DNA from 2 places in the Pectobacterium odoriferum genome. Region 1 is predicted to be linked to the other one. Evidence: predicted binding sites of a transcription regulator. Region 1 holds the regulator's gene; the other holds the start of a gene.
The links. Region 1 encodes PhoB, which activates phosphate uptake and scavenging genes when phosphate is short. Its sites were predicted from a motif close to CTGTCATAAAACTGNCNNAT; they were not measured.
Positions count from the first base shown of each region.

Region 1 (5,915 bases):
CGTTGATCACCTGCTCTTGTTGCTGCCGTACCCGTTTGTGCTCACTAACATCCCGCTCTGCTTTTTCTTCCTGCTGGCGTAACGCGGTTAACGTCACCTGCTCGGCGGCCTGTTTCCCGGTCAGTTGTTCAATATGCTGTGCCAGAACAAGAGATTCCTGGCGATAGCGCTCGCGTTCCTGATGTAGCGGCCTCAGTTTTTCTGCCGGTTCGCTGTGAGTTAACCTGTCGAGCTGCGGTTTAGCCTGCTGAATAGCGGATTCGGCACTTTCATGTTGCGCCTGCGTGTTGGTTAGCTGCGTGCGCTGCTGCGTCAGTTGCTCAAACCAGCGCTGCGTAGTCAGCACTTGCTCACGTTCGACGTTGCCCCGTTGCTCCTGCTGGATCAGTTCGGCAAGCTGTTCTTCCACCTGCTGGCGCTGTTCATCAGTTAACAGTTGAATGCCTGATGCGCGCGCCTGTAGCGTGTTCAGTACGACGCTTGCCTGTTTGTGTTTGTCATAGACGCGTTCGGAAATCAGGCCGTAAATATCCGTGCCAGTTAGTTCTTCCAGCAGTTCCGCTCTGTCGTCTGCTTTTGCGTTGAGGAAGGCGGCAAATTGTCCCTGCGACAGCATCATGGATCGCGTAAAACGGCCGAAATCCAGCCCCGTGAGCTGTGTGATCATCTCTTTCTTATCATTGAGTTTTTCACACAGAATTTTGCCGTCTTCAATGAGCGCGAGTTCGGCCTTGGGCGACTGTAAGTTGCCGTCTGGGGCGTTTCTTGCCCGGCGTTGGCTCCAGAAGGCGCGATATCCGACGCCTTTAACTTCAAACTCGACCTCGGCAAGGCACTCTGCGGTATTACGCGTCATCAGGTCATTCTGGCTGGCGGAAAGCAGGCCAAGCCGTGGCGTTTCGTGATACAGCGCCAGACAGATAGCATCCAGCAGCGTGGTTTTTCCCGCACCGGTCGGGCCGGTAATGGCAAATAAGCCATTGCTGGAAAACGGCTCCTGCGTGAAGTCGATTTTCCATTCGCCTTTCAGCGCGTTGAGATTCTTTAAACGCAGACTGAGGATTTTCATTGGGCAGGCTCGCTATTTTCCAGTTCATCAATAACCTGATTAAACAGCGTGCGAACACGCTGTTGGCGACCGTCTTCCATGTCTGTCTCCGTTGCCAGACGACGTTCAAAAACGTCATGCACGCTTAATTCGTTTAGCGTTTCCTTGTCCTGCTGGGTAATCGCTTGCAGGCGCTGTTCGCGCGTGCGGCGCAGCAGCAGTACTTCAACGGGCAGGTGCTCGGTCATCGCCTGAATGCGTTTTTGCATGTCGCTCAGATAATCCTGCGTGTTGAGTTCAATATCCAGCCACACGGGTTTATCGCCCTGATAGTGCTGAAACGCTGCCAGCTGTTGTTCAATATCGCTCAGGCTGCCTTTAATCAGTTGCATCGGTTGAGTGACGGGAATAGGCAGTGTTTTTACTTGTGCTGGCGTGTCTGGTGCAAAACTCACCAGACAGATGGACTTCTCGCTGTTGAGTTCATCAAAACTCAACGGGATGGGGGAACCGCTGTAGCGAATGTGCTCGCTTTGCGTCACGCGCTGCGGGCGGTGAATATGGCCTAGCGCGATATAATCCGCAGGAGGAAAAGCCTGAGCCGGGAAAGCATCGAGCGTACCAATATAGATATCGCGCACGGATTCTGAGGCGGTCGAGCCAATTGTCGTCAGGTGTCCGGTTGCAATAATCGGCAGCGGCAGGCCTAGTTTGTCGCGCTTTTGGCAAGCCAGTTGGTAACACTGCTGGTAGTGCGCGGTAATCGCTTCCTGTAGCGCCAGCTGTTTCTCATCCCCGGATTGCCCAGCTTTGCTGGTTAACACATCGCGCGGACGTAAAAACGGAATCGCGCAGAGCAGGGCGCCGGGCTGCCGCTGACGGTTTTCCAGCAGGATCACCTGTTGGGCAGGATCGTCGCTGGCGCAGGCAATTACCCGTGTGTTCAGGCAGGCCAGCAGCTCGCGGGATTCGTTTAGCATCGCGACAGAATCGTGGTTGCCGCCGAGAACGATGAGCTGGCAGCCTGTGCGCTGTAGCGCGACCACGAAGCTATAATACATTTCCCGCGCATAGCTGGGGGGCGAGCCGTTATCAAAAATATCGCCAGCAACGATAATGGCATCGACCTGATGTTGTTCCACCTGAACGATAAGCCAGTTTAGAAAAGCCTGATGCTCAACAGCGCGGCTTTTGGTATAAAAATATTGTCCTAAATGCCAATCGGCGGTGTGGATAATGCGCATCGTGTTCTCTCGATATTCATGCCGCGTGGCGGTGGATGACGTTATCATTATTTATTATGTGAAAGGGTGTGTCGTCGCCAGAGTGCTTTGTCATCGTAATGCCATGATTATATATAGCAGGGGGGCGGCTGTCGCGGTGGAATCAGACGTTTGGAAAGCGGCTCGAAAAATAGGATGTACGCGCTGTAACAATCGTGCAGAGAGGGCCGTGTGTTTTTCATAAATCTGTCATAAAACTGACGCATAATGCCTTTCGCCTGCTAACAGCGACGATGATTAACGACAGGATTAACAATGGCAAAACGCATATTAGTCGTGGAAGATGAAGCACCAATTCGTGAAATGGTCTGCTTTGTACTGGAACAAAATGGCTATCAACCCGTTGAAGCTGAAGACTATGATAGTGCGGTAACGCAACTGTCGGAGCCGTTCCCAGAACTGGTGTTATTGGACTGGATGCTGCCAGGAGGATCGGGCCTGCAATTCATCAAGCATATGAAGCGTGAGGCGCTGACGCGTGATATTCCGGTGATGATGTTGACCGCGCGTGGCGAAGAAGAAGACCGGGTGCGCGGGCTTGAAGTGGGGGCGGATGATTACATTACCAAACCGTTCTCACCCAAAGAATTGGTGGCGCGTATCAAAGCCGTGATGCGCCGAATTTCACCGATGGCGGTGGAAGAAGTGATTGAAATGCGTGGCCTGAGCCTCGATCCTTCCTCTCATCGCGTGACGACCGAAGAGCACGCGTTGGACATGGGACCGACAGAATTTAAACTGCTGCATTTCTTTATGACGCATCCTGAACGTGTTTATAGCCGGGAACAGTTGCTGAATCACGTTTGGGGCACTAACGTTTATGTTGAAGATCGTACTGTCGACGTCCATATTCGTCGCCTGCGTAAAGCGCTGGAAACCAGCGGACATGACAAAATGGTGCAAACCGTTCGGGGAACGGGCTACCGTTTTTCAACGCGTTACTGAGGTGATCGTAACCGGAGAAATATTAACGTGCTAGAACGTTTATCATGGAAAAGGCTGGCATTGGAGCTGGCTTTTTTTTGTTTGCCTGCCTTACTGCTGGGGCTGATTTTTGGCTATCTGCCCTGGTTTCTGCTGGTCGCGGTATTAGGCCTACTGTGCTGGAATTTTTATAACCAGCTAAAACTCTCTTATTGGCTGTGGGTCGACCGCAGCATGACGCCACCGCCCGGCCGCTGGAGCTGGGAACCGCTGTTCTACGGGCTCTATCAGATGCAGTTGCGTAACCGACGCCGACGTCGTGAGCTGGCGCTCCTGATCAAACGGTTTCGCAGCGGTGCCGAGTCCTTGCCCGATGCCGTGGTGATCATTACCGAAGAAGGAACGATCTTCTGGTGTAATCATCTGGCGCAGCACCTGCTGAGTTTCCGCTGGCCGGAGGATAACGGTCAGAATATCCTCAACTTATTGCGCTATCCCGAATTCACGAATTACATGAAAGGACAGGATTTTAGCCGTCCTCTCACGCTACAGTTGAATAATTCTCACCATGTTGAATTCCGCGTGATGCCGTATTCCGAAGGGCAGCTACTGATGGTGGTGCGTGATATTACGCAAATGCACCAGCTTGAAGGCGCCAGGCGTAACTTTTTTGCTAACGTGAGCCATGAACTGCGTACGCCGCTGACGGTGTTGCAGGGCTATCTGGAAATGATGCAGGAAGAAACGCTGGATGCGGCTCTGCGAGGGAAGGCGCTGAACACCATGCAGGAGCAGACCCGACGCATGGACGGGCTGGTCAAACAGCTGCTGACCTTGTCCCGTATTGAGGCGGCAACGGCAATTGATCTGAATGAAAAAGTCGATATTCCATTGATGCTGCGCGTATTGCAGCGTGAAGCGCAGACGCTGAGTCAGGGGCGTCATGAGATCGTTTTTCGTGTGAACGAAAGCCTCCGCGTGTTTGGTAATGAAGAACAGCTGCGCAGTGCGGTATCCAATCTGGTGTATAACGCGGTCAACCATACGCCAGCGGGAACGCGTATCGAAGTCTGCTGGCAGAAGATTCCACAGGGCGCACAATTTCAGGTCAGCGATAACGGGCCGGGAATTGCGGCCGAGCATTTGCCGCGCCTGACGGAACGTTTTTATCGGGTGGATAAGGCGCGTTCACGACAAACGGGCGGCAGCGGGCTGGGGCTGGCGATTGTTAAGCATGCACTCAGCCATCATGATTCCCGTCTGGAGATCATGAGTGAGGATGGGATGGGCTCACGTTTCGTCTTTACGCTGCCGAATCGGTTGATTGTCCCTGCCTCTCTGGCTGAAAATACAGTGAAACCTTCAGCCTGACGGAAAACGCTATCCATGACATCCGCTACTCGTATTGCGGGCGCTTTTTTACTGCTGCTCAGCGCGTTTTGCTCCGCACAGCCTCGCCAGATGTTGGCTGGTAACCTCTCCAGCGCGGGGTCGGATACGCTGGCTAACCTGATGGCCTTTTGGGCGGCGGATTTCAGCCAGCATTACCCAAACGTGAATTTACAGATTCAGGCCGCAGGTTCGTCCTCTGCGCCGACGTCTCTGGCATCGGGAGCCGCGCAGCTTGGGCCGATGAGCAGAGCGATGAAGGCCAGCGAAATTGAGGCATTCGTCCTGCACTATGGCTATCCGCCGCTGGCGGTGCCGGTGGCAATGGATGCGCTGGTTGTGTTGGTCAATCAGGATAACCCGCTACCTGGGCTGAACTTGTCGCAACTGGACGCCATCTTTTCGATTACGCAGCGCTGCGGTAACCACCAGCCGATAAAACAGTGGGGCGATCTCGGCCTGCATGGCAGTTGGGAAAAACGCACGTTACTGCGCTATGGGCGAAACTCTGCGTCGGGAACCTATGGGTTCTTTAAACAAAAGGCGCTATGCCGTGGCGATTTCCTTCCTCAAGTTAATGAATTGCCGGGGTCGGCGTCCGTTGTGCAGGCCGTTGCTGCGTCGACCGATGCCATCGGCTATGCCAGCGTGGGCTTTCGTACCAGCGGCGTGAAAATGCTGCCGTTAGCTGCACAAGGCACCGACTACATTTCCCCCTCGACTGAGAATATCCGCAGCGGTTTGTATCCCTACACCCGTTACCTCTATATCTACGTGAACAAAGCGCCCAGCCAACCACTGGAAGCGTTGACGGCGGCATTTTTAGCGCGTGTGCTGTCTGAAACGGGGCAAGCGCTGGTGAATCAGGATGGCTATTTGCCATTGCCGGAAGAAACGCGTCGTCAGGCGCGCCAGCTGATTGGCCTGCCGGAATAATTCCTCTTTCCTCGACGAATTTGCGATGTTTTCACGCTAGATGAACTTTCTTCATGTAACGTGAAAATTCTTCCATTGCCCTGTGATTCGCCACGTGACAGGATAGTTTTAAATTTAGACGTCCAGATGGCTAAATAAAATTAAATGTAATTATCCCTCTGGGCAAATATTTCATATTGAAACTATCTGTCAGTACGCTTCTTTCCTGAAGAATAGTACTGGCAACATGTCAGGAGCGACATATGGCGAACATCTTATCCCCTTTCCGTGCCGATACCGTCGGCAGTTTCTTGCGTCCGGCAGCGATTAAGGCAGCACGTCTTCAGCATCAGGCC
Region 1 is NZ_CP034938.1:1,325,057-1,330,971, forward strand. It holds gene EO763_RS05825 (AAA family ATPase) at 1-1,069, opposite strand, end outside; gene sbcD (exonuclease subunit SbcD) at 1,066-2,292, opposite strand; gene phoB (phosphate response regulator transcription factor PhoB) at 2,587-3,276, shown strand; gene phoR (phosphate regulon sensor histidine kinase PhoR) at 3,304-4,626, shown strand; gene EO763_RS05845 (PstS family phosphate ABC transporter substrate-binding protein) at 4,642-5,580, shown strand; gene EO763_RS05850 (cobalamin-independent methionine synthase II family protein) at 5,823-5,915, shown strand, end outside.

Region 2 (5,915 bases), 1.4 Mb from region 1:
TATTAGCTCAATGAGCTTTTCTTCCGGCATTTTCCTGATGTCGTCAAAGCTTCTGACCTCTGCGTAAAGAGCGTCGCAGGCTTTGACAGTGCGTCTGGTCGTGGTGACGGTGGACAGTGCGGAGGACACCAGGTGCTTAAACGGCGTCTCTGACAGACCGTGCGTCATCCACTCATCGTCGGTTTCTTCAAAGGTGGGCTGCGTGTCCCTGAGTATTTGGTAAATCTCTATTATTCTGCTCGCTTCATCTTTAGGCATAAATTCTGTCTCTGAGACCCGTCCCTTCACGAACAGTGAAAGGGGCGGATCAGGGGGTTAATAACAATGTTAGTAAAGCCATCCTGATGATATGCGGTATCACTGACCGCTGATCTGTCCTTGATTTAATGCCCACCTTGTTTTCAAACCAGTCAACGAAAGCGAGGCCACTATGACGAGACAACAATATACCCCTGAGTTCAAGCGCAGAGCTGTCGCGTGACTGCTCGAAAGCGGCGAAAGCCGACAAGGCAGGTGATAGCGCATTCGGACAGAGGGCGTCAATATGCGAGCCATCGATATCGGGACGTACTGAAAGATAACGATTTACGCTGCTCAATGAGTGGAAAGGATTGCTGTTACGATAATTCGGTAATGGAAAGCTTTTATCACACGCTGAAAACGGCGCTGATGTGTGGAAAAGCGTTTGTCAGCAGAGAAGAAGCGCTGAACGCAATATTTGATTATATCGAGGTGTTTTATCATCGTCGTCGCAACCATTCGACGCGGGGTTATCAAACACCGGTGGATTATGACATGGTGACGTAATTAGGTGGGAGTAATTTCAGGGACAGATCATCACTCCACCAATGCTGACATGATAGAGTGTAATTAGTGTACAAAGCTTATTTTTCCAAAACAAAAAGGCAGCGCTTGTGCGCACGCCCATGCCGAGCTCCACGCCCATTGGAAGTTATAGCCGCCGAGCCAGCCAGTCACATCGACCACTTCACCGATGAAATACAACCCCGGTACCGTACTGGATTCCATAGTTTTGGAGGACAGCGTGCGGGTGTCAACGCCACCGATGGTCACTTCGGCTGTGCGATAACCTTCCGTACCGTTTGGCTGCACGCGCCACTCTTGCAGGCTCTGTTCAATCTGCGTTTGCTGTGCGCTATTGAGCTGTTTCAACGTGACATCCGGCAGTTGCCCTAACGCTTGCAGGCATTCAACCAGACGTTTAGGTAACCACTGTGCCAGCGTGTTTTTCAGGCTTTGGTTCGGGTGAGCGGTGCGCTCGTCATTAATGAGCTGGGTGAGATCGCGGTCGGGCAGCAGATTGATGGTGACGAATTCACCGGCCTGCCAGTAGCTGGAAATCTGCAAAATAGCGGGGCCAGATAGCCCACGGTGCGTAAACAGGATGTTTTCACGGAACGTCACGCCGTTTTCTGCGGTGACAACGGTAGGCACGGAGACCCCGGAGAGCGTTTGCAACTGTTCGAGCAGCGGTTTGTGCAGCGTAAAGGGCACCAGTGCAGCGCGAGTTGGGAGTACGTTGATACCGAATTGTGCGGCAAGCTGGTAGCCAAACGGCGTCGCACCCAGGCCGGGCATCGACAGGCCGCCGCAGGCAACGACCAACGATGCACTTTGGAATGCTGTGCCGTTGCTTAGCTGGACGGTGAACCGATCGTCTGATTTCTCCACCGAGGTCACTTCACTGCGCAAACGGAGGGTGACGTTCGCCCGCTCACATTCTGTTACCAGCATGTCCACGATTTGCTGTGCGGAATCATCGCAGAATAACTGGCCGAGCGTTTTCTCGTGATAAGCGATGCGGTGGCTGTTGACCAGACTGATGAAATCCCACTGGGTATAACGCGCCAGTGCCGATTTACAAAAGTGGGGGTTGTGAGACAGATAGGCCGCTGGTTCTGCATACATATTGGTAAAGTTGCAGCGTCCGCCGCCGGACATCAATATCTTTCGGCCAGCTTTCTTGCCGTTATCGAGCAGTAGAACACGCAGTCCGCGTTGTCCTGCCTGTGCCGCGCAAAACATGCCTGCTGCACCGGCACCGATGATGACAGCGTCAAACTGTTCCACAATGCATTTCTCCGATGAGTGATTTTATCTTCTTGGATTGCCACAGGCCAAAAGCCGTAGGGCGGCAAATTGTAGTATTGGTTTTTGTTCGATACCAGCGTAACAATTTGCATATATTAGTAAAAATATATAATCATTTGATTTTTATTGATTAAATGGTTTATCCACCGATCGTCGTCATATATTAAGTCAAAAAAATGTCATATTTCGCTTTTCCCGACCCCTGCTTGTCGCCGATAATGCGCCGCGTTCATGACCACTAAATGGCCTAACGTTTATGCTACATTTATTTGCCGGTTTGGATTACTACACTGGCCTGATGTTGATATTGGCTTTGTTGTTTGTACTGATGTATGAAGCCATCAACGGTTTTCACGATACTGCGAATGCCGTTGCCACTGTTATTTATACCCGAGCCATGCGCGCCGAGTTTGCCGTTGTTATGGCGGGTGTCTTTAATTTCTTTGGTGTGTTGCTGGGCGGCCTGAGCGTGGCCTATGCAATTGTTCACCTTCTCCCCACGGATTTATTGCTGAACGTGAGTTCGGCGCACGGTCTGGCAATGGTCTTTTCCATGCTGCTGGCTGCCATTATCTGGAACCTGGGTACCTGGTACTTCGGTATTCCTGCCTCTAGTTCTCACACGCTGATCGGCTCCATTATCGGTATTGGTTTGACCAACGCGCTGTTGACGGATACTTCCGTTGTGGATGCGTTGAACGTGCCGAAAATGATCAGCATTTTCCTGTCCCTGCTGCTCTCGCCGATTGTGGGGATGGTGGTGGCAGGTCTGCTGGTGCTGGTGCTGCGTCGGTTCTGGAACGACAGTAAAAAACGTAAGCGCGTGCATCTGACGCCTGTCGATCGTGAAAAGCAGGACGGCAAACGTAAGCCGCCGTTCTGGACGCGTACCGCGCTGATTTTATCGGCGATTGGCGTGAGCTTCTCTCACGGTGCAAACGACGGTCAGAAAGGTATCGGCTTGATTATGCTGGTGCTGATTGGCGTCGCGCCAGCCGGGTTTATTGTCAACATGAACGCGTCTGGCTATGACATTAGCCGTACCCGTGATGCCGTTGTCAATTTGCAGGAATACTACAAGCAGCACGGCGACGCGCTGACGCACGTTATCGACCTGTCTCCGCCAGTGATTTCTCCGCCAGAAAGCACGATTCCCGGCAACGGTCAGAAAGAGTTCCACTGTGACAGCTCACGCGTGATGATTGCGATTGACCGTACACAGGGCCTGCTGAATAACCTGAAAAGTTACGATCAGTTGAACCCTGACGATCGCAGCAGAGTGCGTCGTTTGCTGATGTGTATCTCTGACACGATGGATCAGGTGATCAAGCTGCCAGAAACGTCGGGCGAAGATAAGCGCTATCTGAGCAACCTGCGTAAAGACATGCTGCAGACGGTTGAGTATGCACCTCTTTGGATTATCGTCGCTGTCGCATTGGCGCTGTCTCTGGGCACCATGGTGGGTTGGAAACGCGTTGCAGTGACCATCGGTGAGAAGATTGGTAAGAAAGGCATGACCTACGCACAGGGCGTTTCAGCGCAGGTGACGGCGGCCCTGTCGATTGGCGTTGCCAGTTACACAGGTATGCCAGTTTCCACCACGCACGTATTGTCCTCTGCGGTTGCCGGGACGATGATTGCGGACGGTGGGGGCGTACAGGGCAAAACGATCAGAAGTATTCTGCTTGCCTGGGTGTTAACGCTGCCTGTCTCAATGCTGATGTCCGGTACGCTGTACTGGCTGGCGTTGAAGCTGATCTAATCACGGCAATTCATAGCGTATAAAAAACGTAGGGAACGTTTTTCAACGTCGCTTGCGACGGCCCGTAGGGTGACGAACAAGGATGTCCGTCATAAAAAAAGGCGATTCTGTGGGGAATCGCCTTTTTACTTTTTATCAACGTTCATGGTTTTCATACCAATGATGGTGTAAGTGCCAATGTTTTTAATACCATATCGTCATAGCAATCAGACTGATGACGATTAGGCCACACAGGGCGGTTGTAAGCAGAAACTGTCCCCGCACCCGCTCGCACCGGCGAATAAACTCAGGGTCGTGATGATCAAGATAGCGTTGCGCGTAGATATAGCGTACCAGCCGGATTTGTTTACTTGGCTGGCCGTGCGATGTAAAGAAGCCACCTCCGTCAACGTATTGGTAAAGCAGTGGGTCACAATCACGCAAAATCAGCAGTAACACACGTAATGAAGAGTAGTACCTCGCCATATTAATGATGCAGACGATACATAAAGCCCAGAAAAGCGCAAATGTACTAATCATGCTTCCCTCCCGGTCGTTCTATTCGTCAGATTCGATGGCCATACATTCCCGTTGTCCACCTGCCGCCGATGACAAGCGTTACTGTTTATTTATCCGCGACGCTTATCGACGACGTTTGTCTGCGACGTTTTTCTACGAATAGTTATGCCACGCGCTTGCGCACGATTTTATTGTCATTTTGGATAGCCAACGGCATCACGGCTAGCCCCATTCTCGTTTTCCATCCCAGGGTGCAGCGGACAGGCTCACCGCCCCCTACTTGTAGTGTAGAAGAAGAATGTTTGTTTGTGCCAGAGAGGCTAGCGCAATCGGGATGAAGGACGATTTTCGACAAGACAATGCCCTTTCCGAAAGGAGAAGCTGCGCGATTTAACTGTGAAAAGGAGCGGTTTCTACTACACTTACCAATAGAATTAACAGGTTTGAAAACGGGTTGTGATCGACTGAACAGTCCGATAGCACGGACGAGTGCTATCCTATAATCCGCTGTTAAGTATCAGATTGGCAGGAAAAATATCTGCTAACCCTTAATTAGTCTTTACGGAAGGAGTCTTATTATGGCTTACAAACACATCCTTATTGCTGTTGACCTTTCTCCAGAAAGCAAAGTGTTAGTAGAAAAAGCGGTTTCAATGGCAAGACCGTACAATGCGAAAGTGTCGTTAATCCACGTCGATGTGAACTACTCCGATCTCTACACGGGGCTTATCGACGTCAATCTGGGTGATATGCAACAGCGTATCTCTGAAGAAACCCAGAATGCGTTGACTGAGCTGTCCCAGAACGCAGGTTACCCTATCAGCGAGACGCTGAGCGGCAGCGGCGATTTAGGGCAGGTACTGGTTGATGCGATTAAGAAATACGATGTTGACCTCGTGCTGTGCGGTCACCATCAGGACTTCTGGAGCAAACTGATGTCGTCTGCACGCCAACTGATTAATACCGTACATGTCGACATGCTCATCGTGCCGCTGCGTGATGAGGAAGACGAATAAAAATTAGCTTTTTTTGCATTTTTTTTCAGTGACGAAAGGCACGGCTTCTTAGCTGTGCCTTTTGTTATATAACAAAAACTTATGTCAAATTTTCCTTCCTAAAGCACCAAAAAACCCTTTCTATCTCATTGGATTCTAACGTTTATCTGAAAAGAAAACGCTTGCTTAAATATCCATCGCCAGTGTTATAGTCCAGAGGACACAACATCATTTTCACCAATCCCACAAGCTTCTGCGTGTCTAAAAATAAAGAAGCAGACGGGAGCTTATTCGTTCAATCAGGAGCTGTTCATGGCACAAATCGTATCTCTGGCAAGTTTTCTTGATTCTGTTCAACAACGCGATCCGCATCAGCCTGAATTTCTACAGGCCGTTAATGAAGTCCTTTCCACACTGTGGCCTTTTCTGGAACAGAACCCTCACTATGCGGATTACAGCCTGCTGGAACGATTGGTAGAACCGGAACGCGTGATTCAGTTCCGCGTCGCATGGACGGACGACAAAGGTCAGGTACAGGTGAACCGCGC
Region 2 is NZ_CP034938.1:4,877,000-4,882,914, reverse strand. It holds gene EO763_RS22105 (endonuclease III domain-containing protein) at 1-258, opposite strand, end outside; gene EO763_RS22100 (IS3 family transposase) at 634-807, shown strand; gene EO763_RS22095 (BaiN/RdsA family NAD(P)/FAD-dependent oxidoreductase) at 871-2,091, opposite strand; gene pitA (inorganic phosphate transporter PitA) at 2,369-3,874, shown strand; gene uspB (universal stress protein UspB) at 4,058-4,393, opposite strand; gene uspA (universal stress protein UspA) at 4,951-5,388, shown strand; gene gdhA (NADP-specific glutamate dehydrogenase) at 5,680-5,915, shown strand, end outside.
Region 2: the regulator PhoB is predicted to act here: its motif matches at 2,278-2,297, upstream of pitA (inorganic phosphate transporter PitA).